DNA from 4 places in the Pseudoalteromonas sp. T1lg10 genome. Region 1 is predicted to be linked to each of the others. Evidence: predicted binding sites of a transcription regulator. Region 1 holds the regulator's gene; each other region holds the start of a gene.
What was found. The regulator ArgR, encoded in region 1, controls arginine synthesis, uptake and breakdown. The targets are predictions, from matches to a motif close to ANTGAATANNTATTCANT.

Region 1 (8,181 bases):
GGGATCATAGGTAGATCGTTGGTGCTGTATGATGTTGCTGCAGCAACCCATGAAGACATTGCACCTAGCTCGTTGATACCTTCTTGCAATACCTGACCACCCTGATCTTCTTTATAGTAAGAAACGATGTCACGGTCTTCTGGACTGTAGTTCTGGCCGCGCGGGTTATAAATACCGATTTGACGGAACAGACCTTCCATACCGAAAGTACGGGCTTCATCGGCAATAATAGGCACTATGTTTTTACCAATGCCTTTGTCTTTAAGAAGTACGTTTAAGGTACGTACGAAAGACATAGTCGTTGAAACTTCACGCTTTTGCTCTTCAAGCAGTGGCTTGAATGCGTCTAACTGAGGTAATGCCAGCTCTTCGCTGAAGTTAGGAAGACGCTGCGGTGTGTAACCATGTAGGGCATTACGACGGGCGTGCAGGTATTCGTACTCTTTCGAACCTTCTTCCAGAGTCAGGTACGGAAGGTTTGCTAAATCATCTTCAGATACCAAGTCATCCAGACCAAGACGGCTACGTAGGTGCGCTACGTGGGTCATGTCCATTTTCTTAACTTGGTGCGCGATGTTCTTACCTTCAGCAGCATCACCCATGCCGTAACCTTTAACGGTTTTCGCAAGGATTACAGTTGGACGGCCTTTGGTTTCTTGTGCTGATTTGAACGCTGCGAATAGTTTCGAAGGCTCATGACCACCACGCTTAAGCGCGAAGATCTCTTCGTCAGTCATATCGGCAACAAGGGCTGCAGTTTCTGGGTAACGACCGAAGAAGTGCTCACGTACGTAGGCGCCATCCTTCGCTTTATAGGTTTGGTAGTCACCATCAAGCGTTTCGTTCATAAGCTGTAGTAGCTTACCTGTTGTGTCCTTAGCCAGTAGCTTATCCCAGCCACTGCCCCACACAACCTTGATTACGTTCCAGCCTGCACCTCTGAATAGACCTTCAAGCTCTTGAATGATCTTGCCGTTACCCATTACAGGGCCGTCTAGACGCTGCAGGTTACAGTTAATTAGGTAACATAGGTTATCCAGACCTTCACGAGCGGCGAATGAAATCGCACCACGTGATTCCGGCTCATCCATCTCACCGTCACCCAGGAAGGCATAAACGCGCTGGTTAGACGTGTCTTTAAGACCACGACCGTCAAGGTACTTAAGGAAACGCGCTTGATAGATTGACGCAATTGGACCCAGACCCATGGATACGGTTGGGAACTGCCAGAACTCAGGCATTAATTTCGGGTGCGGGTATGAAGGAAGACCCTTGCCATCCACTTCCTGACGGAAGTTATCAAGCTGATCTGCAGTCAAGCGACCTTCAACAAAGGCGCGGGCATAAATACCCGGTGAAATGTGGCCTTGGTAATAAACCAGGTCACCGCCGTCTTGCTCGTTTGGAGCACGGAAGAAGTGGTTAAAGCATACTTCGTAGAAGGCTGCTGACGACTGGAAAGACGCCATGTGTCCACCTAAGTCAAGATCCTTCTTAGACGCGCGCAGAACAATCATGATCGCATTCCAACGGATGATAGAGCGGATACGGCGCTCGATATTTACATCACCCGGGTAAGCAGGTTCTTGATCTGCTGGGATGGTATTAACGTAGTTAGTGGTGGTGCCGGTTGGCATATCAACACCGTCTAAACGCGCTTGCTCTAGCACTTGCTCAAGAATGAATTGCGCTCGCTCAACACCCTCTTCACGCACTACAGACTCAAGGGCTTGTAACCACTCTTGGGTTTCTAATGCGTCTACGTCAACTTTATTGACTTCAGACATATGGAGTTTTCCTTATGTTTAAAATACGAATTTAAAATGCTAAAAAGCCCCCGTGCGAGCAAGGCTCCACAGGGGCTTAAAGCGAATTTTATTGTGTGCGGGTACGTCGCAATGAGCGCTCGATACGTGAGTGCTCCTTGGTTGCTTCCAATAATGCCTCTTCGATAAAGGCTAAGTGGGCATTACTGGCTAAACGTGCCTGCTCTGGGTGCCCTTCAATAACGGCTCCCATCAACACTTGACGGTGCTCAGCAAGTTGCTGTGACACCTCGGTTTTCTTCATCAGTACCTGCAGGTTTTGCAGGACATTTTGCTCCAGCAAGGCCTGCATACCGCGCACCAAATGCAGCAAAACTACATTGTGTGACGCTTCGGCGATGCAAAAATGAAAGGCATTGATGGCTTTGGCCTTCGCCGCCAGGTCATCGCTTACCTGAGCGATTTTTTCAAAGCTTTCTTTAACCTTGTCAAAATCAGTTTGGGTACCACGCAAGGCTGCATAGTACGCCGCAATTCCTTCAAGGGCATGACGAAACTCAAGTAAATCAAATTGTGATTCCGGGTGCTTGCTGATCAGCTCGAAAAGCGGATCGCTTAACCCTTCCTCCAACTGGTTTTTCACAAAGGTGCCACCGCCTTGACGACGAGTGACTAAGCCTTTGGCTTCGAGTTTTTGAATTGCTTCGCGCAGCGACGGACGAGAGACTTCAAACTGTTTGGCAAGCTCACGCTCCGGCGGTAATTTTTCACCCGGTGCTAACGAGCCCTCGAGAATCATGTTCTCAAGTTGCGCTAGGATCACATCCGAAAGTTTCGCTGCTTTGACTTTTAATGACATGGTTATCTTTAGCTTCGGGTAAATTGGTCATACCAAAAAGTGCGGATAAGGTATCAGATTCCCCTCAGGCTGTCAAAATTGCCGCTATACACCGCCATTTTTATTCACTTCAGTATGTAAGATATGGACAAAAGTGAAAGTAATTTTCGCTCGGTAACAAATGGTCAAACCAGTTAATTGTATGTAAAAAGGCATAAAAAAAGCCCCTACAGCAATCTGTAGAGGCTTATGCATCCGCGAGTAATACTCAAGGGATGCGACTAACTGCCCAAAGGCGTTAGCTTATTTATTCATGAAGTCGACACCTTCTTGGATGTCTTTGTTCAGAGTTGCAAGCATGTCGTCTTTTGCTTTTTGCTCAAACGCGCTTAGCTCGCCGTAAGAAAGAAGCTCTTCAACACCGTTCTTACCAAGACGTACTGGCTGTGCGAAGAATTGTGCGTCTTCACCATTACCTTCAACGTAAGCGTATTCGATCACGTCTTCACCCTGTAGGCCTTTCACTAGTGATAGGCAGAAACGTGCTGCCGCTGCACCCATTGAAAGTGTTGCGCTACCGCCACCGGCTTTAGCTTCAACAACTTCAGTACCCGCGTTTTGAATGCGTGTAGTCAGTGCTGCGATTTCCTCGTCAGAGAAAGTAGCGCCTTCCACTTGTGAAAGAAGAGGAAGAATCGTAGTGCCCGAGTGACCACCGATCACAGGAACTTTAACCTGGCTTACGTCTAGACCTTTAAGCTCAGCTACGAAAGTCTCGGCACGGATAACATCAAGCGTTGTTACACCGAATACGCGAGCTGGGTCATAAGTACCCGCTTTTTTGAATACTTCAGCAACGATTGGCACAGTGCCGTTTACCGGGTTAGTGATAACACCCACCATGGCTTTAGGACAGTTTTTAACTATGCCTTCAGCAAGAGTCTGGATGATGCTCGCGTTTACGTTGAATAAGTCAGCACGATCCATGCCCGGCTTACGTGGCATACCCGCTGGGATCAAAACAACGTCACAACCGCTTAGTGCTGCATCAAGGTCGTCTTTACCGAAACCTTTTACTGCTACTGCAGTTGGGATGTGTGATAGGTCTACGGCAACACCAGGAACAACAGGCGCTACGTCGTATAGAGACAGTTCAGAACCAGCAGGAAGGCTATTTTTTAGTAGTAAAGATAGCGCTTGACCGATACCACCGGCAGCACCTAAAACGGCAACTTTCATTTTAATTCTCCGTAAATAACGAGACTAGGTTATGTGAGATTAGGGTCATCAGACCTAAAGATGGCCTAAAGATAATGAAAATAGGCGATAAAGACAAATTAATCCGCGTTATTTTGAGGATAATCTCGACCATAGTCGTAAACTTAACTGTAAAGATTCTAGGGTCTGTTTATCTTTGAGGTTTACTTTATGTTCAATCTAAACGCATTCTGGTCACGACGCTCGTTATGGTGCATAGTCATTCTATGTACATAGCGAGTAACACAGAGCAGGATGCGTTTAGATGAACCCGTAGGGCAGCGCTTGTAGCGCATTTCTACTGTGTTGTTACATGTTCATGTAGAATAACTACACCACACATGTGCCGCCTTGTATAAATACACTAGAAACTGCTGAAGAAACAAACAGCAAAGGTCAACAGACCCTACTAAGATGAAATACACTGACTTCTTAGGTAGAATATTGACAACAATTTGCAAAGAAGAATGACATTATGCAAGCGCAAGAAAAACAGGAAGCTTTGGTAAAAGCCTTTAAGGCAATTCTTAAAGAAGAAAACTTTGGTTCACAAGGTGAGATTGTCGACGCCCTTAAAGAACAAGGTTTTGACAACATCAGTCAAAGCAAGGTTTCGCGCATGCTTAGTAAATTCGGCGCGGTGCGAACCCGTAATGCCAAACAGGAAATGGTGTACTGTTTGCCGGCCGAACTCGCCGTACCAACCGCTAAGTCCCCACTGCGCCAATTGGTGATCGATATAGTTCACAATGAAATGATGATCATCATCAACACCAGCCCGGGTGCGGCGCAATTGATTGCCCGCCTGCTCGACTCCTTGGGCAAGGCCGATGGCGTACTGGGCACCATAGCCGGTGACGATACCATCTTTATTGCTCCCGCCAAGGTGTCTGAAATCGATGTCACCTTAGATCGGGTACGCAAACTATTCGATAACGTATAAAAAAAGAGGCGCTCGCCTCTTTTTCTTTGTTCAATTACTTATAAACTTTTCAGTAATTCCACCGAGGGTGCAAAGAAAGCCGCGCCCATATCCGCCTGGGTAAAGTCGAGCCAGGCATCATAATGCAGATAATTACCCAGCTGGCTATTAAGCATTTGCGCAAAGGCATTACCACTGGCGGCGCAGGTCACCGACAGCAGACCTTGTTTATTCATACTCGCAAAGGGCATACCCTGATGTAATAACAACGGCTGGCCCTTTTCATCTTTTAACTCGGTGCACACCGCATGACTGTTGGCGTTAAGCGGCATCAACAGCTCACTGTCAAGACGCGTGCGTCCCATTACCAGCTCCTGATCTTCCTGACTTAGTGCCTGCCAGGACGTGAGGTTATGGGTAAAGCGCTGCACATGGATATAGCTGCCATGCGCAAAATACTCTTCGTCACTGACTAAAGCGGTAAGCATTTTCTGGCGCCCGAAAGGGGTATCCGGAGCATAAACAAAGCCGTTAAAATCGCGACCATCGAGAAAGCGGAAACAGCTGATTTCCTCGACCAGCTCCACCTTCCCTGCCAATAATTGTAAAACCCGCTGACCAAAAAGGTGATTTACGTCTTCACGGTCCGAGCGTATTTGCACAAATAAATCGAATGGCTGCACACCGACGCTATGATCGCTATGACTGATACGAGGAAAACTCGTGAGTGTTGATGGTGTACGTTGGGGGTGTAATAGCGGCCAATACTGAGCGCCGATGGCAACAAAGCTGGCCACCATGGCCTCAGAGAAGCGCTCGTCAAACTCCGTCTGCACATCGAGGAGCTGAGCAAGTTTGCCCTTGAGTGCTTCATCCTGACCATCAAGGACATTAAAAAACAGATGCAAGCCATGTAAGTTAGCTTGCGCGCACACGCCGGATTGCGCTTTGGCCATCTAATTTCCTATGTTTTTATTCTTGGATTGTGCCCGCCTGCGCTGCGGGCTGGGGCTGTTTTAGGCGGTGAAAAAATTCACCGCATGTGAACTAATTGTAATAGATAGCCTTTGTCCCGGCAAAAACTCTTGTTCAGGTTGTTTTACTGGTATTTCAATCTCTTGCCCTAACACCTGCACCCGATACACATACTCGGTGCCGACAAAACGCTTAGACACAACGGTTACAGGCCCCTTGTCATCGCGTATCAGTTGCAAGTCGTGCGGGCGCACGTATAACTGCCCGGTAAGCTCATTGCCCGCCACCGCTTGGTGCGATTGAACCACGCCAAACTGGGTTTCAAAGTGATAGTCATCCTGTTTTTGCGCATCCAGATATAAACCTGAGCCAAGAAACTCGGCCACCACTTTCGAGCGCGGGTGATGAAAAAGCTGCTGCGGTGTGCCCTGTTGAGCAATTTGCCCTTGGTGCATCACAGCTAGGGTATCGGCAAAGGCAAAGGCCTCTTCCTTGGAGTGAGTCACGAAAATCGCCGACACCTGCTGGTCTTTAATAATGCGACGAATATCGGCGATCAGCTGAAAGCGCACCTGATGGTCAATATTGGAAAAAGGCTCATCCAACAACAAGAGGCTAGGCTTATAGGCTAAGGCTCGGGCGATGGCGACTCGCTGCTGCTGGCCACCGGATAACTGATGCGGGTAGCGGTTGGCACAGTCTTCGAGATGGACCAGCGCCAGCATTTCCTTAACCCGCTGCACCTTGTTGGCCCGGGTCATGGCCTTTAAACCAAAGGCGATATTCTGGGCCACATTTAAGTGTGGAAATAGGGCATAGTCCTGAAACATCATGCCCATATTACGATGCTGAGGCGCCACAAAGCGATTATCGTCGCATAAAATGGTCTCGCCGAGACGGATAACCCCTTGATGCGGGCGCAGCAAACCGGCGATGGCCTTAAGAGTGGTGGTTTTGCCGCAGCCACTGGCTCCTAACAGGCAAAGAATTTCGTTATCGCCCAAATGCAGGCTCAGGTTATCCACCACGGCACGCTCGCCATAGTTAAAGCTGATATTGTCTAAATGAAGCTGTGCCGTCATCAGTGTTTTTGCTCCATAGAGCGGTTAATAAAATAAAGCGGAATAAGACCCACAAGGACGATAAACAAGGCCGCCACCGAGGCCAGCTCAAGCTGTTCGTCGCTGACATATTGGAACACATGGGTGGCCAGGGTTTCGAAGTTAAAAGGCCGCAGCAGCAAGGCCGCTGGTAGCTCTTTCATACATTCGATAAAGACCAATAATCCTGCGGTTAAAATGCCCCGCTTCAGAATAGGAATATGTACACTGGTCAGGGTTTGCCTCGCATTGCGCCCCATGGACTGGCTGGCCATATCCAAACTCGGGCTAATACGGCTAAAACTCGATTCTATGCTGCCGTGGGCAATGGCGTAAAAGCGCACCACATAGGCAAACACAATTGCAAACAGGGTGCCGCTTAAGAACAGCCCAGGAGCCTTATCGTAGGGCTCAAGCCACAGATTGATGCTCTCTTCCAGAGTCGTCAGCGGCAACAACACTGCGATGGCCAGTACCGTACCCGGTAAGGCATAGCCTGTGCTGGCAAGACGCCCAGGCCAAAGGCTGGCAGGCGAAGGCGTTAAGCGCTGAAAGTAAACCACCAAGATACTCAGGGTAATAGCCAGGACGCTCACCAGAGCGGAAATCTTCAGGCTTTGCCAGGCATAAAGGAAAAACTCGCTGTTCCAGGCCTGCTCGAAGTAATCGATGGCATAACCCCCGAGCACCCAGACCGGCACCACAAAGGCGACCAATAATACTAGGCTGGCAAAAGCGCTGGCGGCAAATGCCTTGCCACCGGTGAGCGGATAGAGAGACTCATCACTGAGCTGGGTTTGTCGCTCAAACACAGCCTGATTACGACGGGAATAGCGCTCGATAAAAATCGCCACAAACAGAATTAGCAGCATGATGCCGGAAATTTTCGCCGCCGCGGTCAAGGAGTAGTAACCAAACCAAGTATCATAAACGGCGGTTGTTAAGGTGCTGACGGCAAAATAACTTACGGTGGCAAAGTCGGCCATGGCTTCCATGCTGATCAGCGCTACCGCCGCGGCAATGGCGCCCTGGCTCAAAGGCAGACTGATCTTAAAAAAGCTTTGCACCGGCGTATTTCCCATGATCTCCGCGGCCTGCACCAGCTTATGTGACTGCTCCTTAAGCGCCGTTTTAAAAATTAAAAACAAATAGGGATATAACACCAGAGCCAGCATAACTATGGCACCGCCTAAGGTACGGATATCGAAAAACCAATAGTCGTCGGGAGATTGCCAACCAAAGGCATCGCGCAGCGCAATTTGCACCGGCCCCGCATAGTCGAACAAATCTGTATACACGTAGGCAATCAGGTAGGAGGGCATG
Region 2 (8,181 bases), on a different contig from region 1:
GTGATTTGCGTACGCGCAAGTACCACTCAGATAACAGCCTTACTTGTTTCTGGGTGTAGCCCTTAGCTACCATGCGATTAACAAAGTCTTCGTGCTTCTTCTGATCTTCCGCCGAGGTTTTGGCATTGAAGGAGATAACCGGCAACAAATCCTCGGTATTTGAGAACATCTTCTTCTCTATCACGGTGCGAAGCTTCTCGTAGCTGGTCCACAAGGGGTTTTTGCCATTGTTGTGCGCCCGTGCCCGCAGGACAAAGTTGACGATTTCGTTGCGGAAGTCCTTAGGATTAGAGATGCCCGCAGGTTTTTCAATTTTTTCCAACTCGGCGTTCAGAGCGGCACGGTCAAATAGCTGCCCCGTATCCGGGTCGCGGTACTCCTGATCCTGAATCCAAAAGTCTGCATAGGTCACATAGCGGTCGAAAATATTCTGACCATATTCGGAGTAGGACTCTAAATAAGCGGTTTGCAGCTCTTTACCGATAAATTCAACGTATTGCGGGATCAGGTAGCCCTTAAGGTGCGATAAGTAACGCTCTTGTACCTCGGCACTGTATTGTTCACGCTCGATTTGTTGCTCAAGCACATAAAACAGATGCACCGGGTTGGCCGCCACTTCGCTGTGATCAAAGTTAAAAACCCGGGACAGTATCTTAAAGGAGAAACGTGTCGACAGCCCGGTCATCCCCTCATCGACGCCAGCGTAGTCGCGATATTCCTGATAGGATTTGGCCTTGGGATCCGTATCTTTGAGGCTTTCGCCGTTATAAACCCGCATTTTTGAATAAATACTGGAGTTTTCCGGCTCTTTAAGGCGGGATAAAACTGAGAACTTGGCTAAAGTCTCGAGTGTGCCTGGGGCGCATGGAGCGTCGATAGCTCACTGTTTTGTAATAGCTTATCGTAAATTTTTACTTCTTCGGTAACGCGCAGGCAATAGGGCACTTTAACGATATAAACCCTGTCGAGGAAAGCCTCGTTGTTTTTGTTGTTTTTAAAGGTTTGCCATTCTGACTCATTGGAGTGAGCGAGAATAATACCGCTAAAGGGCAGGGCCGAAATGCCTTCGGTGCCGTTATAGTTGCCTTCTTGGGTTGCAGTAAGCAGTGGGTGCAGCACCTTGATTGGCGCCTTAAACATTTCCACAAACTCCATCAAGCCTTGGTTGGCCAGGCATAAAGCGCCGGAATAGGCGTAGGCATCGGGATCATTTTGGGCAAAATGCTCTAGTTTACGAATATCGACCTTACCAACTAGGGCCGAGATATCCTGGTTGTTCTCATCGCCGGGTTCGGTTTTGGCGATGGCGATTTGATTTAAAATAGAGGGGTAGCGCTTAACCACCCTAAACTGGCTGATGTCGCCATTGTATTCTTTTAAGCGTTTCGCCGCCCAAGGCGACATTATAGTGCGCAAGTAACGTTTTTTGATGCCGTATTCGTTCTCTAACAGGTCGCCATCTTCCATGGCGTTAAAAAGGCTTAATGGATGGTCATTAACCGGCGAGCCTTTTAAACAATAAATCGGCACCTGTTGCATCAGGTATTTCAATTTTTCGGCGATGGATGACTTACCGCCACCAACTGGGCCAAGTAAGTACAGAACTTGTTTATACTCTTCAAGGCCTTGCGCAGCGTGTTTAAGGTAAGACACTATTTGCTCTATGGCATCTTCCATACCATAAAACTCACTGAATGCCGGGTAGCGGGCGATCACCCTGTTGGAAAATAGGCGACTGAGTATCGAGTCTTGCGAGGTATCTATCATCTGCGGCTCGCCTATGGCCGTCAGTAGTCTTTCAGCGGCCGTGGCGTAGGCCGTTTTGTCTTGTTTGCACAACTCTAAAAACTCGCTAACGCTATATTCTTCTTCTTGGGATGCTTCAAAGCGAGATTGATAATGCTCAAATATTGTCATAGCGACCTCCAAGGAACCCGAAGCTAAGATGAAAGGCAAAGATGCAACTCGGTTACTTAAAGCGTAGACAGTGTTATAAAAATTTGCGAAATATATTAGGAATTTAGTCCTCTGGATTGGCGTTGGATTCAGGCATAAAAAAAGCCCAGTTGTACACCGACAACAAGGCTTTTTTTGTCATTTAGTCAAGGTGAAATTAATTCACCTTAACATGAATGTTTGGCGATTAAGCAGCGAAGTTTTGGTTCGCGAAATCCCAGTTAACTAGTGCCCAGAAACCTTTAAGGTAATCAGGACGCAGGTTACGGTAATCGATGTAGTAAGCGTGTTCCCACAGATCCACAGTTAGGATAGGAGTTACGCCAGCTTCAGTTAGCGGAGTCGCTGCATTTGAAGTGTTAACGATATCTAGAGAACCGTCGGCAGTTTTAACTAGCCAAGTCCAGCTTGAACCGAAGTTGTTAACTGCTTTATCGTTGAAAGCTTCTTGGAACGCTTCGAAAGAACCCCATTTAGCGTTGATAGCATCGGCAACTGCGCCAGTTGCTACACCACCGCCATTTGGAGATAGGCTGTGCCAGTAGAAAGTGTGGTTCCAGATTTGTGCAGCATTGTTGAAAACACCGCCTTCTGATGAACATACGATCTCTTCTAGTGATTTACCTTCGAAATCAGTACCTTCGATTAAGCCGTTTAACTTTACTACGTAAGTGTTGTGGTGCTTACCGTGGTGGTACTCAAGAGTTTCTTGAGAAATGTGCGGCTCAAGAGCGTTGATTTCATAAGGTAGTGACGGTAGTTCAAATGCCATGTTTTTCTCCATCTGTCTTTATTTGAAAATGGGCTTTAACCGGGTGCACGTTGCGCTCGGTGTACTGAAAGCCTTTATAGTGGTACTATAATTCCCGAGTATTTTACTCAAGTTTAAACAAACAGCAACGCTTTAAGAAGTGTAAGCTATTCTCGCTTTTACCAATGTTAGCAAGCATGGCACTATTTTTCGTTAACTTTGCGAGAAAAATAGCTCATGCGTTTACCCTGGGAAACTATCCAGCGTTGGCCGTTTGCTTTAACATACCCTAAACATTGTGGTCGCGGTGGTGGTTTTCAATACAAACCAGCATCGAAAATTGAAATAGAGGTTGTTAATGGAAACCATTGATAAGATTAAACAGCAAATTGCCGAAAACCCGATTCTGCTTTATATGAAGGGTTCGCCTAAATTACCAAGCTGCGGCTTTTCTTCGCAGGCTTCACAAGCGTTGATGTCTTGTGGTGAGCAATTTGCTTACGTGGATATTCTACAAAACCCGGATATTCGCGCTGAATTGCCTAAATATGCCAACTGGCCAACCTTCCCACAGCTTTGGGTTGAAGGCGAGTTGATCGGCGGCTGTGACATTATTATCGAAATGTTCCAACGCGGTGAATTACAGCCACTTATTCAAGAAACTGCTGCTAAATATAAAGAAGCGGACAGCGCCGAGTAAGCAAACAGGCTATGCTCTTGGGCGCAACCAAGGGCTATGTCGTTGATAAACGATAAAAATAATACTTAAGCCGGCAGTCGCCGGCTTTTCTTTTTCTTTTCTTTCCATCTCGCCAGCATCTATTACACTTTCATCTAGGCATTAATGGGTGACTATGGAAGTGGGTGATGTTCTCAGTGCGAATTCAGGGAATACTCGTGTTACTCCTTGCGACAAGCTGGCCGTTTAAGTGGGTCGTAGCAGCAGACAAGGTGACACAAGTAACCCTGGAATACCGACTTGATAATCAGAACTACAGTTACACAGGTATGTGGCAGGGTGCGACTCTGAGTTTTGATGGCGGCCGAGAGCGCAAGGCGGTGGTAGCTACTCTTGATTGGCCTCCCTACATAGGCCGGCAAGAATGCCAAGGTGGCTGGCTGCTTCAGTATATGGCGGCGGTGATAATACAGGCCGGCTACAATCCCGAATTTCGCTTTTTACCCTGGGCCCGTGCTGTGCGTATGGCGGAGCTGGGTCATGTGGATATACTCGCTCCCGAATATGAAATAGAAGCTTCGGCACCGTCCGATGTGGTGCTAGGCAATACTCGTTTACAGCATTTAGCCTTGTCCTCACCTTACGCCCACACTCCCGTGCATTATATTAGCGCCGCCAACAGCGAGCTCACCCAGGCTCCGGCTCCTCAATCCTTGTCCGATTATGCTGTGGGCGTGGTACGTGGCTACCAAAATGCGCCCGAGGTGGACAAAGTGCTCGACGGTGGTCGCGTGATTGTGCAGCAAGCCATAGACGACAGCCAGAACCTGCAATTATTACTTTCGGGGCGAGTCAACCTGATTGTGGCCGATCCCCTAGTGATAAACACCCTGGCTCAGCGTCAGAATGTCGCCAGCGATAGCTACCGAGTATTGCAACCGGCTATCACCGAGCAGCCCTTGTATTTTGCGCTGTCAACGGCGCGGCCTCAGTGGCAAAGGTTAATGTTGGAGACTAATAGTGAGATCGCGCAGATGCAGAAACAGGCGTTGCGTACGCAACTGATGTCCCGACTCAAACAAGCCTGCCCTGCATACAATTAAAAAACCAGTGAATACCTACCGCTGTTTTTGAATAATTATTCACTATGAGATCTCGTTTACGTTAACGTAAAGTGCAGGTTTACCTTAACGTAATTTAGCGTTTTTTCATTTTGACACTGGTGTCATGTTAAAAATAACGAATATAAAGCGGATAAATAGTACAAGGTGTTTACTTTTTATGGTGATCACAAATAATGAAAAATATTCAAGATTGTGAATATGTATTCGTTATTTCGTTGACACCCCAGATGCAAAGGGTTAGCGTTGACGGTCCGCTAGCACCACAGCAAGGGTCAATAATTGCCAAGCTAGCACGCAGTAGCAATGGGGAGAGGGGTCCAACATGTTATATGACTCAAGTTTAGAAAAAGATAATTGCGGCTTTGGCTTAATAGCCCAGGTCAACGGTCAGGTTAGCCATAAACTTATTCGCACCGCCATTACCGGATTGGCGCGTATGGAGCATCGTGGCGGTATTTCTGCCGATGGTAAAACCGGCGATGGCTGTGGTTTATTGATGCAAAAGCCCGATAGCTTCTTTCGTGCTATTGCCAAAGAAAATGATTGGTTGCTGGGTAAAAACTATGCTGTCGGCATGCTTTTTTTAAGTCAGGATCCCGTCCAGGCCCAGGCGGCCAAGGCGCTGGTGGCAAAAGAATTAGAGCAGGAAACCCTGACCTTGGTGGGCTGGCGCGAGGTGCCGGTGGATACCAGTTATCTGGGTGATATTGCCTTGGCGCAATTGCCGCAGTTTGTGCAGGTATTTGTCAGTGCCCCTGAGGGCTGGCGACCCAAGGATTTAGAGCGCCGCTTGTATATCGCCCGGCGCCGAATCGAAAAGCAGTTGCAGCAGGATAAGGATTTTTATATCGCCAGCTTGTCTGGTTTGGTGACCGTCTACAAGGGCTTGATGATGCCCGAAGACTTGCCTAATTTTTATCTCGACTTGGCCGATATGCGCATGACCACGGCGATCTGCGTGTTCCACCAACGCTTCTCTACCAATACCCAACCGCGCTGGCCTTTGGCCCAGCCGTTTAGATATTTGGCGCACAATGGCGAGATAAACACCATCACGGGCAACCGCCAATGGGCCAGAGCTCGCGCCTACAAATTTGCCTCGCCGCTGTTGCCGGACTTACAGACCGCGGCGCCCTTTGTGAATGAAAGCGGTTCGGATTCATCGAGCCTGGATAATATGCTCGAGTTGTTTTTGGCCGGCGGCATGGACTTGTTCCGAGCCATGCGTATGTTAGTGCCGCCAGCATGGCAGAAAAACCGCGCCATGGATGAGGATTTACGCGCCTTCTACGATTTTAACTCCATGCATATGGAGCCCTGGGACGGCCCAGCCGGCATAGTGATGTCGGATGGTCGCTTCGCCGCTTGTAATCTGGATAGAAACGGTCTGCGTCCGGCACGCTATGTGTTGACCCAGGACGGCTTTATTACCCTGGCCTCAGAAGTAGGGATCTGGGATTATGCCGCCGATGAGGTGGTGGAAAAAGGCAGGGTAGGCCCAGGTGAGCTGATGGTCATAGATACTTTGCATGGCAAGGTGTGGCATTCCGATGAAATCGATCAGGATCTAAAAGCCCGGCATCCTTACAAGCAATGGCTTGAGCAAAACGTTAGGCGCCTGACGCCTTTTGAGTTACTGAGCGATAAAGAGGCGGGTAACCGTTCATTCGACGAAGAGACCCTGCTTATCTATCAAAAGATGTTCGCCTATACCAATGAAGAGTTGGATCAGGTGATCCGAGTGATGGGTGAAAATGGCCAGGAAGCGACCGGCTCCATGGGTGATGATACCCCGTTTGCCGTGCTTTCCGAGGGGCATAGATCTCTGTTCGACTATTTCCGCCAGAAATTTGCTCAGGTGACTAACCCGCCTATAGATCCACTGCGGGAAAATCATGTTATGTCTTTGGCGACCTGCATTGGCCGCGAACAAAATGTCTTTAACGAGACCACGGGCCATGCCAAGCGCTTGCAGTTTGACACTCCCATACTTATGTATTCCGACATGGTACAGCTGCGCAGCGCCAATGATGAGCACTACAGCCATAGTTCAATCGATTTAAACTACACCGCCGATGAAACCCTGGAGCAGGCACTAGTGCGCATTTGTGATGAAGCGCAGCGCAAGGCCGAATCCGGTGTGGTGATGTTGCTGCTTAGCGACAGACATATCAGTCAGGACAGCCTGCCTATTCCGGCCGCCATGGCCGTGGGAGCTGTGCACCAGCGCTTGGTCAACAACAGCCTACGCTGTGATACCAATATCATTATCGAAACCGGCAGCGCCCGCGACCCGCATCAATTTGCGGTCTTACTTGGCTTTGGTGCCACCGCTATTTACCCTTATTTGGCCTATGAATCCTTGGTGGCGATGAGCGATGCCAAGGTCATTAACAAGAGCTATCGCGAGGTGACGCTTTCGTATCGTAACGCCATCAACAAGGGCCTGCTTAAAATCATGTCTAAGATGGGTATTAGTACAGTGGCTTCCTATCGCTGTTCCATGTTGTTCGAAGCCGTTGGCCTGTCCGAGCAGGTGGTGGATCTGTGCTTTAACGGCGTTGCCAACCGCATTAGTGGTGCCGGCTTTGAGGATTTCGAGCAGGATCAGTTGAAGTTGCGACAGCTTGCCTTTAGCGCGCGTAAGCTTTTGACTCACGGTGGTTTATTAAAGTTTGTTCATGGCGGTGAATACCATGCCTATAACCCGGATGTGATCCAGTCGCTGCAAAAAGCAGTTCGATCCGGCGATTATCAGGATTATCTGCGTTATGCAGACTTGGTTAATAACCGGCCGATCACCAACATTCGCGATATGTTGGCGCTTAAGGGCGGCACTAAGGCCATTGCCATCGATGAGGTAGAAGCACCCGAGGAGCTGTATAAGCGTTTCGACTCGGCGGCCATGAGTATAGGTGCCCTGTCACCGGAAGCGCATGAGGCTCTGGCGATTGCCATGAACCGCCTCGGCGGTTGCTCCAACTCGGGTGAGGGCGGCGAAGATAAGTTGCGATATGGCACAGAGAAAAACTCCCGCATCAAGCAGGTGGCTTCGGGGCGCTTTGGCGTTACGCCGCATTACTTGCGCAGTGCCGATGTTATTCAGATCAAGGTAGCGCAAGGCGCCAAACCGGGCGAGGGTGGACAATTACCAGGGGAAAAGGTCACCCCCTATATCGCCAAGTTACGTTACTCAGTGCCCGGTGTGACCTTGATTTCACCGCCACCGCACCATGATATTTACTCCATTGAAGACCTGGCCCAGCTGATTTTTGATCTTAAACAGGTGAATCCCGAGGCCATGATCTCGGTTAAGCTGGTGTCTGAGCCCGGTGTTGGCACTATAGCCACTGGGGTGGCCAAGGCCTACGCGGACCTGATCACTATAGCTGGTTACGATGGCGGCACAGGTGCAAGCCCGCTGACCTCAGTCAAATACGCCGGCAGCCCATGGGAGCTCGGTCTGGCGGAAACCCAGCAGGCTTTGGTTGAAAATGGCTTGCGACATCGTATTCGCTTGCAAACCGATGGTGGCTTAAAAACCGGTCTCGACATTATTAAAGCGGCTATCTTGGGCGCCGAAAGCTTTGGTTTTGGTACTGGCCCCATGGTGGCGCTGGGCTGCAAATACCTCAGAATTTGTCATTTGAATAACTGTGCCACAGGTGTGG
Region 3 (8,181 bases), 130 kb from region 1:
GGCACCAGAGTAGGCGAATATTCGCTGTAAGCTGGGGTATTACTGATATTGCGACGGTCTTGGGTGGCGAAGTCGTAAAAGAAGATCTCCTTTTGTGCCTGCTTATCAGTGCCTATTTCATAACTGTAGTAGACGCCAGCCTTACTTATCGCAGGTTGATTACTGTAAGTTCCTCGTTCGCTTACCGCCAGCACTTCGGGTTGTCCCTGCTCATCGTGTTGCAACAGCAGTATTTGGCTCTGGGCCAAGGCCAGCGGGCTGCAACACAGCAAGCTTAATACCTTTAAAGTCGTTAATTTCATTATTGTTTTCGTTCTTATTTTTGCTCTTAAATTTGCCCTTCTATACTAGCGTGAAATCCCTTTAGGGCAAACCGCGCCTTGATTTAACATGGAAGCCCCTTTATAAAGGGTATTTGAGTTAACAAACGATTAATCTTATGTCGGCCAAACATCCCATTGTCGCGATTACCGGTTCTTCAGGTGCGGGCACTACCACCACCACCAATGCCATTAAGCATATTTTCCGCAGCCTGGACGTCAACGCCGCGTTTATCGAAGGCGATAGCTTCCACCGCTATACCCGCCCCGAGATGGATAAGAAAATACGCGAAGCAGAGCAACAAGGTCGTCATATCAGTTATTTTGGTCGTGAAGCCAATGATTTTGCCGCCCTAGAACAGCTGTTTACCAACTATGGCGAAACCGGCAGCGGCAAGGTGCGTCGTTATCTACATACCTTTGATGAAGCCGTGCCCTACAACCAACTTCCGGGCACCTTCACACCCTGGCAGGATTTAGAAAGCGGTACAGATTTGATGTTCTACGAAGGCTTACACGGTGGTGTGGTTGACGAAGAGCATGATGTGGCCAAGCATGTCGACCTCCTGATTGGCATGGTGCCCATCATCAACCTTGAGTGGATACAAAAACTGATCCGCGATACCTCGGAGCGTGGACACTCCCGAGAGGCGGTGATGGACTCCATACTGCGCAGCATGGATGATTACGTAAACCATATCACCCCGCAGTTCTCGCGCACTCATATTAACTTTCAGCGCGTGCCTACTGTGGATACTTCCAACCCTTTTAGTGCCAAGGACATTCCCTCACTGGACGAAAGCTTTGTGGTGATCCGTTTTCGTGGCATCGACAGCGTCGACTTCCCCTACTTTTTGCAGATGATAGATGGCAGCTTTATGTCGCGAATGAACACACTTGTGGTGCCCGGCGGTAAAATGGGTTTGGCAATGGAGTTGTTGTTAACGCCGCTGATCAAAGAATTATTAGTGAAAAAGCGGGCTTTAGAACATTTAGCGCCAGCAGATTTACCCATCTAGCCGGCGCTAATAAAGCTTAAAGGATTAAGCTTCTGGTAGGTTGCGACCGTAGAAGATCTCTTGGATCTCGCGGTTTAAACGCTCACGGATTTCTTCCTGCTCGCTTTCTTCAAGCTCATCGGTGGTTACACCGAACAGGTAAGTATTTAAATCCGTTTCTTTAAGCATCATCTTGGTGTGGAACAGGTTCTCCTGGTACACATTCACGTCCATCATCTGATACAGCTCTTTGGTATCATCAGTCATGTAATTCTGAATCGAATTAATGGCATGGTCGATATAATGCTTAACACCGTTAACGTCACGGGTAAAACCACGCACACGGTAGTCAATAGTTACCACGTCCGATTCCAACGAGTGGATCAAGAAGTTCAACGCTTTAAGTGGCGAAATAATACCACAGGTTGATACTTCGATATCAGCACGGAAGGTACAAATACCATCATGCGGGTGCGACTCTGGGTAGGTGTGCACACAAATATGGCTTTTATCCAGGTGCGCAACCACAGACTCAGGTAATGGCCCCGGCGTTTCTTCGCTGTCAAAGCTCTGTTCGTCTACCGGCTCTTCCGAGATCAGAATAGTTACACTGGCCCCTTGAGGGTCATAATCCTGACGGGCAACATTAAGGATATTGGCGCCAATAATGTCAACGACTTCACCAAGAATGTCCGTAAGACGATCAGCACTGTATTGCTCATCAATATATTCAATGTATTCTTTACGTTGTTGCTCTGTTTTCGCATAGCAAATATCGTAAATACTAAAACTTAAGCTTTTGGTTAAGTTATTGAAACCATGAAGCTTAATTTTATCAAAGGGCTTGTTCACTATAAACCAACCTCAAACCTAGTCACAAAAGTCACTCAGGGACTCAAAAAAGAGGGCGGATTTTAGCCCAATTTGGCTCCCTTAAAAAGTACTTTTTAAACGATTTCTTGTACTTCAAAACTATGGGTTATTTGCACCGACTTTTCCAGCATAATCGCCACCGAGCAATATTTATCCGCAGACAGGGCTACGGCACGCTCAACATGCTTCTCGCTCACCTCGGTACCGGTAACGATAAAGTGCAAATTAATCTTTGTAAACACGCGAGGTGTTGTCTCGGCACGCTCACCGCTTAGCTGCACCTGCACACCACTTACCTGCTGGCGCGCCTTTTTTAGAATGCTAACCACGTCCACCGATGAACATGCACCCGCCGACATTAACACCATTTCCATCGGCGACGGCGCCTTAGGATCACTGCCAGTATCAAACACCACGTTATGGCCAGAATGTGAAGTACCGATGAAGGTGTCGCCCTCAACCCACTTTACGTTTGCTTGCATGTAAACCTCGTTGTTTAAATTAAAATCTCAGCGATTGTAAAGCAGCACGCCGATGATGCAAACCTGCATTTATCCCCGCTGCGATAATTGCGCTCATGCGCGGGACGAGCGGTTATTGAGCCACTGATGCCATGGCGTTATCGAATAGTTTTTTTTACCAAACTGGCAACTTCATCGATAAAAACGCGCAGCTCCCGAGTCACCTAAAGACAAAAAGCAGCCTAAGCTGCTTTTTTATCCACAAGAGCTGATCAGTCCAGGCTTAAGCCTGGGCTAAGCGTGTCCGGCAGAGTCAACTGCTCCAGCTCTACCGAGGCTACCGGGTATGCGCAATAGTCCGCGGCATAGTAGGCACTGGCTCTGTGGTTACCCGAGGCACCAATACCACCAAATGGCGCTGCACTTGATGCACCTGTGATAGGACGGTTCCAGTTGACGATACCGGCACGAATACGACGCAGGAAGTATTCATAGTCCGCTTCGTTGTCACCCAGTAGGCCGGCAGACAGACCATAAGCGGTTTCATTGGCTTGCTCGATAGCACGATCAAAGTCGCTGTAACGGAATACCTTAAGCAGTGGGCCAAAGTGCTCATCATCCGGGAAGTTTTGTACCGAGGTACATTCAATAATACCCGGAGTAACAAAACCTGTGCCTGCGGTATGAGTAAGCTCCAGCAACGGCTGAGCACCTAGCTCAACAAGCTGTTGCTGCGCCGCAACCATGCCCTTGGCTGCTGCTTCGGAGATCATAGAACCCATAAACGGCTGCTCAGCGGCATCATAGTCGCCAACCTTGATGTTTTTAGTGGCCGTTAGCAGTTGCGCCAAAATAGCATCACCCAACTCGCCTTCAGGCAAGAACAGCTTACGCGCACAAGTACAACGCTGGCCGCTGGAAATAAAGGCCGACTGGATAATATCGTGTACCGCCGCCTTGATATCGCTAACATCTTTAACGATAAGCGGGTTGTTACCACCCATTTCCAAAGCCAGAATTTTACCCGGCTGACCGGCAAACTGCTCATGCAGGATATGACCCGTGCGTGATGAACCGGTAAAGAATAGACCGTCGATACCCGGGTGTGAGGCCAAAGCCTTACCGGTTTCAACTTCACCCTGAACCAGGTTAAGCACACCATTAGGCAGACCCGCTTGTTGCCATAGTTTCAAAGTAAACTCGGCTACTGCCGGAGTCAGCTCAGAAGGCTTAAACACCACGGTATTACCCGCTAAAAGCGCTGGCACTATATGACCGTTAGGCAGGTGGCCTGGGAAGTTATAAGGGCCAAACACAGCTACTACACCGTGGGCGCGGTGACGAATAACCGCTTTACCTACTGGCATGGCATTTTCTACCGTGCCGGTACGCTCTTGATACGCTTTTTCAGAAATCGCTACCTTGCCCACCATGGCGGCGGCTTCAGTGCGTGTTTCCCATAAAGGTTTACCGGTTTCCTGGGCGATAATTACCGCCATTTCTTCGCTGTTCGCCTTAAGCTGCTCGGCGAAGGCCTGAACTACAGCCAGACGCTCGGCAAAGGTTTTATCCGACCAAGGGATAAAAGCAGTACGCGCCGCTACAACGGCGTCATTTACTTGCTCGGCGGTGGCACTGTTGGCCTGCCAAAGCTGTTCGTTGTTAGCCGGGTTTACCGAGCTAACTGCATGGCCTTGGCCTGCAAGCCATTGACCATTAATAAATTGTGCTGGATGAGACATAAATATGACTCCTTATAATGCTGCCACGCACACCTGGTCGCCGCTCTGTACTTTGAGCGCATCGGCGGTGCTTTGCGTTAAAATAATTTCGGCGTCATCGCCACCATCTAGATCTACCTCAACCACCAGGGCACGGTAATCTTCAATATTCTGATTGGCCACCATCACTGCGTTGTCGCCCTGACTCTCACCTATCACTACGGTGCGCAGGCCACTGTTGATAACAGTGCGGATATTGTCGACCTTGGCTTCCACCGTAGGACCGGCATCGAAAATATCGACATAGCCGTTAAAGGTGAAGCCTTCGCTTTTGAGCAATTCAATGGCGGGACGCGTATTGGTATGCACCTGACCCACAACCTGCTGCGCTTCTTTGCTCAACAAGTTGACGTAAATCGGGTATTTCGGCATCAATTCGGCGATAAACACCTTCTGGCCTATGCCAGTCAGGTAATCCGCGGTGGGGAAGTCCATGCTGAAAAAGTGCTCTTCAAGCCACTGCCAAAACGGACTGCTGCCCTGCTCGTCGGATACACCACGCATTTCGGCGATCACTGTGTCAGCAAAACGCTCACGGTGCTGGTTAATAAACAAGAAACGCGATTTAGACAGTAACTTGCCATTAAATTTTTGCCGATATTTTTCCTTCAGGAACAGCGTACAAAGTTCGGTGGCGCCGGTGTAATCGTTACACAGGGTTAGAATATCAACCGCCTTGTACACACCTAAGGTGCGAGACGAGTGGATCACTTTGGAAAGGTGGTAGTGATAAAATGCATCATCTAAACCCACCGCAGCTTCAATGCCACAGGTACCGGCGATTTCACCGGTTTCGCTATCTTCAAGAACAAACAAGTAGCCTTCATCACCGGCTTTTGCTGTCGGCTTGGCGAAGGATTCAATAGAACGGGTGATCTTATTCTGCAACAACTCTTCATTCAGTGGCAGCGAGGTAAAACCATGCCCCGACTCCTCGGCGATAACGAGCAGCTCTTGATAATCTTGTTGTCGGATTGGGCGAAGAACCATCATAGATCCGCTTACTCCCTAAAGGTTAAACCATAACAAGCCTGGCGCCGCGCCATGCAGCGCCAAACTTCAAATTGACCGGCGTTCTAGTAGTTAGACAGAACGCCGCGGTGAAGTGCTTAAACTAGGCTGGCAACCGCTTTTTCAAAGCGTGCCATGCCTTCACGAATCTCTTCTTCGCTGATCACCAATGACGGTGTAAAACGTACCACATCGGCACCGGCCACAAGCGACATCAAACCTTGTTCCATGCTGGCAACCAGGAATTCACGGGCACGACCCTTGAACTTATCGTTCACTACTGCACCGATAAGCAAGCCTTTACCACGCACATCACTGAAAACATCGTACTTAGCATTGATATCATTTAGAAGTTGCTTAAATAGCGCTTCTTTTTCTTTTACGCCTGCCAATACCGCAGGGTCATTGATAGTGTCGAAAGCCGCTTCGGCTACCGCACACGCAAGCGGGTTACCGCCGTAGGTTGAACCGTGCGTACCCGGCTTAAGGTGCTTGGCAATCTCTTTAGTGGTCAGCATGGCACCGATAGGGAAACCGCCGCCCAAGGCTTTAGCCGAGCTCATGATATCTGGAGTTACACCCAGACCCTGATAAGCATAAAGCTCACCGGTACGGCCAACACCTGTTTGTACTTCATCGAAAATAAGCAGTGCATTGTGCTTATCGCACAGCTCACGTACGCCCTTAACGAAATCAGCTTCAGGAGCAATGATGCCGCCTTCACCTTGCAGTGGCTCCATCATAACCGCACACGTGTTGTCATCGATCAATGACTTGAATGCTTCCAGGTCGTTGTAATCACAATGCACAATATCACCCGGCTTAGGACCGAAACCGTCTGAATAAGCAGCCTGGCCACCCACGGTTACGGTAAAGAAGGTACGACCGTGGAAGCCTTGGTTAAAGGCAATGATTTTTGATTTTTGTGCACCGAAGTTATCTAGGGCCCAGCGACGAGCAAGCTTTAGTGCCGCTTCGTTAGCTTCCGCACCCGAGTTGGCAAAATAAACCTGCTCGGCAAAGGTCGCGTCGGTCATTTTCTTCGCCAGGCGCAGTGCCGGCTCATTGGTCCAGATATTCGACAGGTGCCAAAGTTTCTCGCCCTGCTCTTTTAATGCCGTAACTAGCGCTGGATGACAATGACCCAAACAGTTAACCGCAATACCACCGGCAAAGTCGATAAACTCACGGCCTTGCTGGTCCCATACACGAGCACCTTCGCCGCGTACCGGGATCACATCCGATGGGTTGTAGTTAGGAACCATTACTTCATCAAATAAAGCGCGATTAACTGTCATTTTCTTTCCTCATTGAGTCTGGCGTTAAAAGTGGGTACCAAGTACAGGTCTGGGGACCTTAAAGCTAGTGCAACACTCTTAACAAGGCTATGAAATCCGCCATTAAGGCGACGGACAAAGCACTACATGAATAACATCATTATTTCAGAAAAAACCCGTAAAGTCTCATGCAAAGCTTTCATGCAGACCCCGTAAACACAGGCATTGAGGGTAGATTTTCACCTTGAGTGAATAACTATTTTAGCGCCATTAATAAAGAAGCCATATGGCATGAGTTGCCGCCGTCAAAGCACATACTGAACAGTATTTGAATGAATATACGTAAAAAATTTACAAAATATTTTCAGCAACGGCTTATTTTGCATCAGTTTGCTGGGTGAAAGTACCTAAATCGATACCATATCAAGGGGTAAGTTGAGGATTTTGCACATCAAGATAGCCACAGCATAACCGCCGTTCATCTGCTACAACCAATGGTTCTGGCAAGAGCCATTGGCCTGCACCAAAATCTTGGCCACGCCGCTGAACTATGACGGCTTACCTAAGCGAAGTAATAAAGCACAGGCTTAAGCTTCAATGTCTTCTTTAATAAAGAGATGTAAGTTAGTACTCACATTAGCGCTAATAATCTACGCCTTTAGACTTGAAGCAAGTGCGCCTGCTGAGTTGCTATATTCTGTGCGTTAATTTCGCTCGATAAAGTGCTTTAGCATGTCCAACCCGTGCTGGGTAAGAATGGCTTCCGGGTGAAACTGAATCCCTTCTAAGGCCTTATCGGTATGCAATAAGCCCATGATTTCATCCATCTCCCCCTGCTCATTCTCGGTCCAAGCGGTAATTTTCAGCTCGGCTGGTAAGGTTTCCGGGGCCACCACCAAGGAATGATAACGACACACCTCAATGCGCTCGTCTAATCCGGCAAAAACGCCCTGCTGTGTAGTACGTATCACAGAAGTTTTACCATGCATAACCTCTCTGGCACGCACCACTTGAGCGCCTAAGGCCTGGGCTATGGTTTGATGTCCCAGGCAAACACCAAGAATAGGAATACTGCCCTGAAAACGGCGCACCAGATCAAGGGAAATACCCGCCTCATTGGGACTGCATGGTCCGGGCGACAGCACTATATGCTCGGGTTTAAGCGCTTGAATATCGGCCAGGGTCAATTCATCGTTGCGCTTAACCAAGACTTCCTGGTCAAGACGCTGGAAATACTGCACCAAGTTAAAGGTAAATGAGTCGTAGTTGTCGATCATTAATAACATGGAATCTTCCACTAAAAAGCCAAGCATTTACACGCTTGGCTTTGGATTAGTCTATTTCTGCCCTAACGCTTAAGGACGCGGAATAAAGCCAAGTGCGTCGTACACTGCTTTTAATGTCGGCGCTGCCTTCGCTCTGGCTTTCTCGGCGCCGCTGCGCATGATCTGATCCAGCAA
Region 4 (8,181 bases), on a different contig from region 1:
GTTTTTCCAGGCCTACTTTAGGCAGGTTGAAGGTACGCAGGGCAATATGATCGTTGATCACATCATCTTGCTGCGTTGAACCTAATAGCTCGTGAACCTTTACCGCTGAAGGCGTTACTTCTAAGTAGTTGTCCCACAGCTTTTCAAATAATGTATTTACATCGTTATGCATGTTTTTTCCTTAACGCATGTGCGCGTGAATTATTCTCTATTAAAGCATTAAGCCCGGCGCTAATTTTTCTGGTAGAGTGCTTTTCGGCGCTTCCACAGAAGCCACAGGATAAGCACAGTAATCTGCTGCATAGTAGGCACTCGCACGATGGTTGCCACTGGCACCGATACCACCAAACGGGGCGGCACTTGAGGCCCCAGTGATTGGACGGTTCCAGTTAACAATACCGGCGCGAATGCGCTTTAAGAAATAGTCATAGTCGGTTTGCGAGTCGCCAAGCAGACCCGCAGATAGACCGAATGAGGTGTTGTTGGCCTCATCAATGGCCGCATCGAAATCACTGTAGCGATACACTTTTAACAGTGGGCCAAAGTGTTCTTCATCGGCCAGGGTGATGTTAGAGACATCGACAATACCTGGGCTGACAAAGCCGGTGTTCTCATCTAGATGTTTCATCTCTAGTAGTGATGTTGCACCTTGGGCTACTAGCTGCTCGTAGGCCGAGCGCATGCCCGCCGCCGCTTTTTTGCTGATCATGGCACCCATAAATGGTTGCTCTTCGGCAAAGCTGTCGCCAATTTGGATGTTTTTAGTCACTGCTACCAAGCGCTCAAGAATGGCATCGCCTTGGTCGCCTTGCTCGATAAACAGACGACGAGCACAGGTACAACGCTGGCCAGAAGTAATAAAGGCAGACTGCACAATATCGTGTACCGTGGCGCCAATGTCGCTCACCCCTTTAATGATCAGCGGGTTATTGCCGCCCATCTCCAGTGCCAGAATTTTGCCCGGATGACCGCCAAACTGCTGATGCAGTAAGTGACCGGTTTGCGAGCTGCCGGTAAAGAAGAGGCCGTCGATATCCTGATGTGAGGCCAGGGCCTTACCCGTTTCTATCTCACCTTGAACCAGGTTAATCACACCTGCAGGAAGGCCGGCCTTGAGCCACAATTCAAGCGTGTGCTGTGCAACCTTAGGAGTCAGTTCTGAAGGCTTGAACACCACGGTATTGCCCGCAAGAATAGCCGGTACAATATGACCGTTTGGCAGGTGGCCTGGGAAGTTATAAGGGCCGAATACCGCAACCACACCATGAGGCTTGTGGCGGATAAAGGCTTGAGCGCCAGGCATGGGGTTTTCAACCGTACCGGTACGCTCGTTATAAGCCTTGATTGAGATAGCAATCTTGCCTGCCATAGCACCCACTTCGGTGCGTGTTTCCCACAGTGGCTTGCCGGTTTCTTCGGCTATGGTGGTCGCTAACTCTTCGCTGTTTGCTTTAAGCTGATCGACAAAACGCTCTAGTAGCGCGATACGCTCACCAAGCTCGGTTTGTGCCCAGTCGAATTGCGCCGCACGGGCGCTTTTTACCGCTGCGTCTACCTGCTCGGCACTGGCGCCTTGGCCTTGCCAGATCTCGGTATTTTTACTTGGGTTGATGGATGAAAACGCCGGGCCTTGACCCGCAACCCATTGGTTATTAATTAATTGCACTTGCATAGTCATTCCTTAACGACTAGAGAGCGCGAAAAAGCGCACTGAATCACCTTGGGACACCCCAAGCGCTTGTGCGGTTTGCGCATTTAAATAAAGTTGATGTTTGATATCGCAATACTGTACGGCATCGCTAAATATAGCCCTGAACTCGCTGACTTTGTCATTACATATCGCCCAGGTGATGCCTTGCGGTCGCAAATCTTCTTTGATCAATACCGGACACACCTTGGATTGGCGCACCGTGGCTATGTTGCCTAGCTTGGCTTCTACCGTTGGACCCGCATCGAACAGATCAACATAGCCGCGGTGCTCAAATCCTTCGCGCTGCAATAAGCGCAGGGCAGGGGCTGTGTTTTCATGCACTGCACCGATCACGGCTTGTGCTTCTGGGCTTAACAGGCTGACATAAATCGGATATTTCGGCATCAGCTCACTGATAAAGGTTTTATCCCCTAAGCCCACCAGGTGATCCGCCTGAGGAAACTCAATGGAGAAAAAGTGCTGCTGTAGCCATTGCCAAAACGGCGAATGTCCTTGCTCGTCGCTCACCCCGCGCATCTCGGCGATTATGGTGTCGCTAAAGCGGTCACTGTGCTCGGCCATAAATAAGAAGCGAATTCGCGATAGAAAACGCCCGGTTAAGCCTTTGCGGTGATCTTCGCGCAAAAACAGCGTACAAATTTCCGAGCAGCCGGTGTAATCGTTACACATGGACAGGGTTTCAACCGAGTTGTAAACACCTAGGCTGGGGCTGTGATGCACTGAGGTTGACAGCCGATAGTGGTATAAGGGCACAGACATGCCCACCGCAGCTTCAATGCCCGTGGTGCCAACTATCTGGCCGCTGTAGGTATCTTCTAACACGAACAAATAGCCTTCATCCCCAGGGCCATTGACCTGCTTGTTGAAACTGGCCTCGGCACGGGCGATTTTAGCCTGTAACTGCTCATCATCCACTGGCAGGGAGGTAAAGCCGTGCCCTGACTCGGTGGCAATTTGTTTTAAAGCGGCGAAGTCATCACCGCATATAGGTCGTAAAACTAGCATAAGATTAGTCGTCGCCAGCTACTGTTATTTAGCAGCAACAACCTGAGCAACCGCTTTTTCAAAGCGCGCCAGACCTTCTTTGATATCCGCTTCTGGAATAACAAGAGAAGGAGTAAAGCGTACCACATCCATGCCAGCGACCAGGCTCATTAGGCCGTTGTCCATAGAGGCATTAAGGAAATCACGGGCGCGTCCCTTGTAATCTTCGTTCAGTACTGCACCTAGCAATAGGCCCTGACCACGTACTTCACTGAAGACCTTGTATTTGTCGTTGATGGCAGCCAAGCCGTCACGGAATAGTTGCTCACGTACCTTAACGCCTTCGAGCACTTCTGGGGTGTTTACTGTGTCGAATGCGGCTTCAGCAACGGCACAGGCCAGCGGGTTACCGCCGTAGGTAGAGCCGTGTGTGCCTGGCTTTAGGTGCTCGGCGATATCGGTAGTGGTCAGCATGGCGCCGATAGGGAAACCACCGCCCAAGGCTTTTGCCGTGCTTAGGATATCAGGCGTTACACCTAGACCTTGGTAAGCGTATAGGTGACCTAAGCGGCCAACACCGGTTTGTACTTCATCGAAAATAAGCAGGGCATTGTGCTTATCGCACAGTTCACGCACGCCTTTAACGAAATCTGCTTCAGAGGCAATGATGCCGCCTTCACCCTGTAGTGGTTCCATCATCACCGCACAGGTGTTGTCATCGATAAGTGATTTGAATGTTTCCAGGTCGTTGTAATCACAGTGCACGATATCGCCTGGCTTAGGACCGAAGCCGTCAGAGTAAGCGGCTTGGCCACCTACGGTTACGGTGAAGAAAGTACGACCGTGGAAGCCTTTATTAAAGGCGATGATCTTAGATTTTTGTGCGCCGAATTTATCCAGTGCCCAACGACGAGCCAGTTTTAGCGCCGCTTCGTTCGCTTCGGCACCTGAGTTGGCGTAATACACTTTTTCGGCAAAGGTGGCATCGGTTAGCTTTTTAGCCAGGCGCAGCGCAGGCTCATTGGTCATCACGTTAGCCAGGTGCCAGATTTTCTCGCCTTGCTCTTTTAAGGCGCTAACTAAAGCTGGATGACAGTGGCCTAAACAGTTAACGGCGATACCACCGGCAAAGTCGATAAACTCGTTACCTTGCTGATCCCATACGCGAGAGCCTTCGCCCTTAACCGGGATAACCTCAGACGGGTTGTAGTTAGGTACCATTACTTCATTAAATAGTTCGCGGTTTACTTGCATGACACACCTTTAAAATGAGAGAGCGGCTCGAAAATGGATGGCCGCTAATTATAGTCGATTATTATGGCCCTTATATTGACTACTTAAGCATTAAATTTGCAGTGTCATATTGATAAATTTGCGTATAATCTCTATCAAAATGACGAAATCGGCAACCATAATGATAAATAAACAAGATGAGAAGCTCCTGGCCATGCTTAGAACCAACGCCCGTGCCAGCATCTCAGATCTCGCCCGCGCCTTAGATTTGTCGCGCTCTACGGTGCAAAGCCGGATGCAAAAACTTGAGGAAAGCGGGGTAATTAAGGGCTACAGTGTCGAATATGGTGATGCCTATTTATCGTCCATGGTGTCCGCCCATGTGTCTATCAAGGTCAAACAAAAGCTCACCACCAAAACCAATATCGAACTTAAGCATATTGATGCCATTACCGAACTCTATGCCATCAGTGGGGAATACGATCTTATCGCCCTGGTGCAGGCGCAAAGTTTAGAAAAACTGAGTCACCTGCTTGATGATATCGGCAATCTTGATGGTGTAGAGCGCACCACCTCCTCGGTGATTTTGGAGACCAAGTTTAAGCGCTAATGGCGTTTGAGGGTTAGCTCACCGTCGATATGCAGATCCCTTTGTGGGAAAGAGATCACTACATTATGGGCCGCAAAACTGGCGCAAATAGCAAAACGAATATCGCTTTTTACCTTGCGTACACTGGCCTCGGCCTCGGCGTTAACCCAGAACACCGCATCGAATATCAAAGCGCTGTCACCAAAGTCTGCAAAAATTACCGTGGGTTTTGGGGTTTGCAGCACCGCCTCGGTTTCACTTAGTATTTCATTGAGCAACTTGGCGACCAGAACCACATCGCTGCCATAGGCTACACCGACTCGTACATGGGTTCTGGCCATGGTGTCGATCAGCGTCCAGTTGGTCACTGTATTTTCAAGCAGTTGGCTATTGGGCACCAGCATGTGCACGCCGTCGCTGCGACGAATACGGGTAGAGCGGGTATTGATGGTTTCCACCACGCCCTTGGCATCACCCACCTCTAGAAAGTCGCCGATGCGTATGGGGCGCTCCCAAATCAAAATCCAGCCGCTGATAAAGTTGTTAATGATATTCTGGGCGCCAAAACCGACGCCAATGGCCACCGCACCTGAGACAAAGGCGAAAGCGGTAAGCGGAATGTTGAGCACTTCCAAGGTGGTGAAAACGATGATAACAACGCACAGCACCAGGTAGATACGTTTAAACAGCAGTGCGGCATCCGGGCCGATACGCTTATTGCTGATTTTTCTCTGTAGCAGCTTGCCGATATAGCGTACCAAAACCCACACCACTAAAATAATCAGTGGAATTTGGATCAGCTTGGCCAGAGTGAATTCTGAGCCGCCGTAACTAAAGACTACGGTCTCTAGCGCCTGTGTGAGCTTTTCGAAAAAAGGGCTATTTAACAAAGTCGTATCCTTTTATTTTTGTATTATAGGCCAATAAGAGCCAAGCCGATTTATTAGTCTATATCCATGGGTTCAAGTTTTTGCTCATCGAGCTTAAATATATAGATATTACGGCCTATGCCCTTAAACTCTTCGTCGGCTATTACAACCGTGTTGTTGTCGTAAAAGGTGACTGCTTCTTTTTGTGTGACTATGCCGAGGTTTACTTTTTCTACCTCGCCGGAGAAAAAATTATCTCCCTGCCAGTTTCTAAACAACCAAAGATCGGTCGAGTCGAGCAGGGCCAGGGTAGAGCGATCCGGGCTCATGGCCGCCGAGGTGACCCAACAGAGTTTCTCCGCCGTGGTGCAGGTTTTAAAGGAGCCGATAAGCTCAGCCTCGTAATTGTCGGCATGATTGCCGATGCGATAGAGATTGGTTTTACCATCGAAAGGCTGGGTACGGTTTTTGGTAAATAAGTAGAGCTTATGTTTGTATTCGACAAATGCCTCTAAATCGAAGTTTTTCCGCTCCGGGGTCAGCGGCTCTTCCCACAGCTCCTTGTAGGTGAATTTAATGATCTCCGCAAAGGCCTTACCGGATTTGATGTCGATAGGGTTTTCAATTTTATAAATGGTCAGCCAACGACGGTTATGTTCGTTATTGCCAAAATCCCCTAAAAAGAAGTGACCAAACTCGTTTTGAGTCATGTCCTCCCAGTCGATATTTTTAGCATTGGTGACTTCGATGCGTTGCTGCACCTTACCCTGTTCATCGACCTGATATAAAAATGGGCCGTCGCCGCCGTCATTGATGGCCCACAAGCGTCCACGCTTATCGAATTCGATGCCGGAGACTTCTCTTAATTGCGGATCTAGGGTCACAAATTTGTGCTGATAAAGATAATAAATCAGATACGAGGCAATCATCCCCGTGACCAGTACGGAGATAATGCTGATAAAAACGAACGACTTTTTAAGCATAACAACACCAGAAGAATCAACGCCCTATAGTATAACAACAGGGTGATGGATATGCTTGTGGGTAAATACAAAAAAACGCGGCCGGGTGGCCGCGTTTTGTAAATTTAGCTTGGCTACTTGTCAAGCTAACATCTGAGCTAGGTCTTATTCGGCGTTGCCATCAACCAGGCCACGACGTTTAAGTAGTGCGTCAGTGGTTGGTTGTTGACCACGAAACTCAATGTAGCTTTGCATCAAGTCGCGGCTGTTACCACGTGATAGCACTTCTTTACGGTAGTGATCACCGTTTTTACGGCTTAGGCCACCTTCGTTTTGCATATGGGCGAATGAATCGGCCGCAAATACTTCGGTCCACAGGTAGGCGTAGTAACCAGCGCTGTAGCCACCGGCAAAGATATGGCTGAAGTAACAGCTCTTATAACGTGCCGGGGCCGGGTAATAGTCGATGCCGTGACGGGCCAGTGCATTTTTCTCAAAGGCGGCCACATCATCGATTTTGGTACCTGGGGCGATTGAGTGCCATTCCATATCAAGCAGGGCTGCAGCAAGGTATTCTGTGGTATCGAAACCTTGGTTAAAGGTGTGTGATTCCAATAGCTTATTTAACAGCTCTTGAGGAATTGGCTCACCTGTTTGGTAGTGCTTGGCATAGTTGGCCAACACGCTAGGCTCGATATTCCAGTCTTCGTTCGCCTGTGATGGGAACTCTACGAAATCGCGCGCGGTCGCTGTACCGGCCAATGACGGGTATTTCACGTCAGAAAATAGGCCGTGAATAGCGTGACCAAATTCATGGAACATGGTGGTTACTTCAGAGAAGGTCATCAGCGTAGGCTGGCCTTCGGCAGGCTTAGGAATATTCTGCGCGTTGTAAATAACTGGCTTGGTGCCTTGCAGGTGGTTTTGACCTACATAAGCACTCATCCAGGCACCGCCACGCTTACCTTCACGCGCATAAGGGTCAAGGTAGAATAGACCGATAGAGCTGCCGTCTTCGTTGAATACTTCCCATACGAACACGTCTTCGTGATAGGTAGGTAGGTCGTTACGCTCTTTCATGGTGATGCCGTATAGCTTGTTCATGGCGAAGAACAAACCATCGTTGATCACTGTATTCATTTCAAAATACGGTTTAACCAGGCTGGCATCGATATCGTACAACTCGGCACGTACCTTGGCGCCGTAGTATGCCCAATCCCAAGGCTGTAGTTCAAAGTCTTTACCGTCTTTCTTAATTGCCGCTTGAATTAGCTCGGCTTCTTGTTTGGCTTTGGCCACAGCTTTTGGTGCCAGGTCATCCAGCATGGTGAACACGGCTTCAGGTGTTTTTGCCATGCGATCGTCAAGCTGATAATGCGCCCAAGATTCAAAGCCAAGTAGCTGAGCCTTTTCTGCGCGTAGCTGCGCTTCTTCGATGGCGATAGGGCCATTGGTTTTTTGTGCACGCTCAGACGAAGTACGCCATACTTTTTCACGTAGCTCACGGTTTTCAAGGCTGGTAAGGATAGGCTGGCGTGTGGTGTTTACCAGGGTGATCATATAGCCTTCTTTGCCGGCTTTTTCCGCCGCCGCTTTAAGACTGGCGATATCATCTTCGCTTAAGCCTGCAAGTTCGGCCTTGTCGCTCACCAAAATGGTGTCTTCTTTAAACGACTTCATGATGTTTTGCGAGAACTGTGTGCTTAGCTTAGATAGCTCACCGTTGATTTCACGCATGCGCTGCTTTTGCTCTTCGTTTAGCTTGGCACCGGCGCGTACAAATTGCTTGTAGTAGTAATCAACCAGACGCTGATCTTCTTTTGAGAGTGCGTC

Region 2: the regulator ArgR is predicted to act here: its motif matches at 4,702-4,719, upstream of gltB (glutamate synthase large subunit).
Region 3: the regulator ArgR is predicted to act here: its motif matches at 6,969-6,986, upstream of C2M17_RS06740 (aspartate aminotransferase family protein).
Region 4: the regulator ArgR is predicted to act here: its motif matches at 4,024-4,041, upstream of C2M17_RS14545 (aspartate aminotransferase family protein).

Annotation. Positions count from the first base shown of each region.
Region 1 covers NZ_PQBV01000018.1:242,071-250,251, reverse strand. Annotated here, with positions in the region: gene aceE (pyruvate dehydrogenase (acetyl-transferring), homodimeric type) at 1-1,787, opposite strand, end outside; gene pdhR (pyruvate dehydrogenase complex transcriptional repressor PdhR) at 1,876-2,625, opposite strand; gene mdh (malate dehydrogenase) at 2,908-3,843, opposite strand; gene argR (transcriptional regulator ArgR) at 4,337-4,804, shown strand; gene C2M17_RS07400 (Dyp-type peroxidase) at 4,843-5,739, opposite strand; gene C2M17_RS07395 (ABC transporter ATP-binding protein) at 5,800-6,840, opposite strand; gene C2M17_RS07390 (ABC transporter permease) at 6,840-8,181, opposite strand, start outside.
Region 2 covers NZ_PQBV01000037.1:222,009-230,189, reverse strand. Annotated here, with positions in the region: partial or broken gene C2M17_RS09760 (PrkA family serine protein kinase) at 1-1,917, opposite strand, end outside; gene C2M17_RS09755 (Fe-Mn family superoxide dismutase) at 2,144-2,728, opposite strand; gene C2M17_RS09750 (Grx4 family monothiol glutaredoxin) at 3,066-3,407, shown strand; gene C2M17_RS09745 (substrate-binding periplasmic protein) at 3,659-4,489, shown strand; gene gltB (glutamate synthase large subunit) at 4,833-8,181, shown strand, end outside.
Region 3 covers NZ_PQBV01000018.1:112,365-120,545, reverse strand. Annotated here, with positions in the region: gene C2M17_RS06770 (hypothetical protein) at 1-302, opposite strand, end outside; gene C2M17_RS06765 (phosphoribulokinase) at 440-1,339, shown strand; gene speD (adenosylmethionine decarboxylase) at 1,364-2,170, opposite strand; gene C2M17_RS06755 (OsmC family protein) at 2,266-2,673, opposite strand; gene astD (succinylglutamate-semialdehyde dehydrogenase) at 2,925-4,394, opposite strand; gene astA (arginine N-succinyltransferase) at 4,407-5,426, opposite strand; gene C2M17_RS06740 (aspartate aminotransferase family protein) at 5,543-6,742, opposite strand; gene C2M17_RS06735 (anthranilate synthase component II) at 7,426-8,007, opposite strand; gene trpS (tryptophan--tRNA ligase) at 8,077-8,181, opposite strand, start outside.
Region 4 covers NZ_PQBV01000051.1:282,727-290,907, reverse strand. Annotated here, with positions in the region: gene C2M17_RS14560 (DUF1338 domain-containing protein) at 1-172, opposite strand, end outside; gene astD (succinylglutamate-semialdehyde dehydrogenase) at 212-1,672, opposite strand; gene astA (arginine N-succinyltransferase) at 1,682-2,716, opposite strand; gene C2M17_RS14545 (aspartate aminotransferase family protein) at 2,741-3,949, opposite strand; gene C2M17_RS14540 (Lrp/AsnC family transcriptional regulator) at 4,110-4,538, shown strand; gene C2M17_RS14535 (mechanosensitive ion channel family protein) at 4,535-5,407, opposite strand; gene C2M17_RS14530 (hypothetical protein) at 5,461-6,369, opposite strand; gene C2M17_RS14525 (M3 family metallopeptidase) at 6,514-8,181, opposite strand, start outside.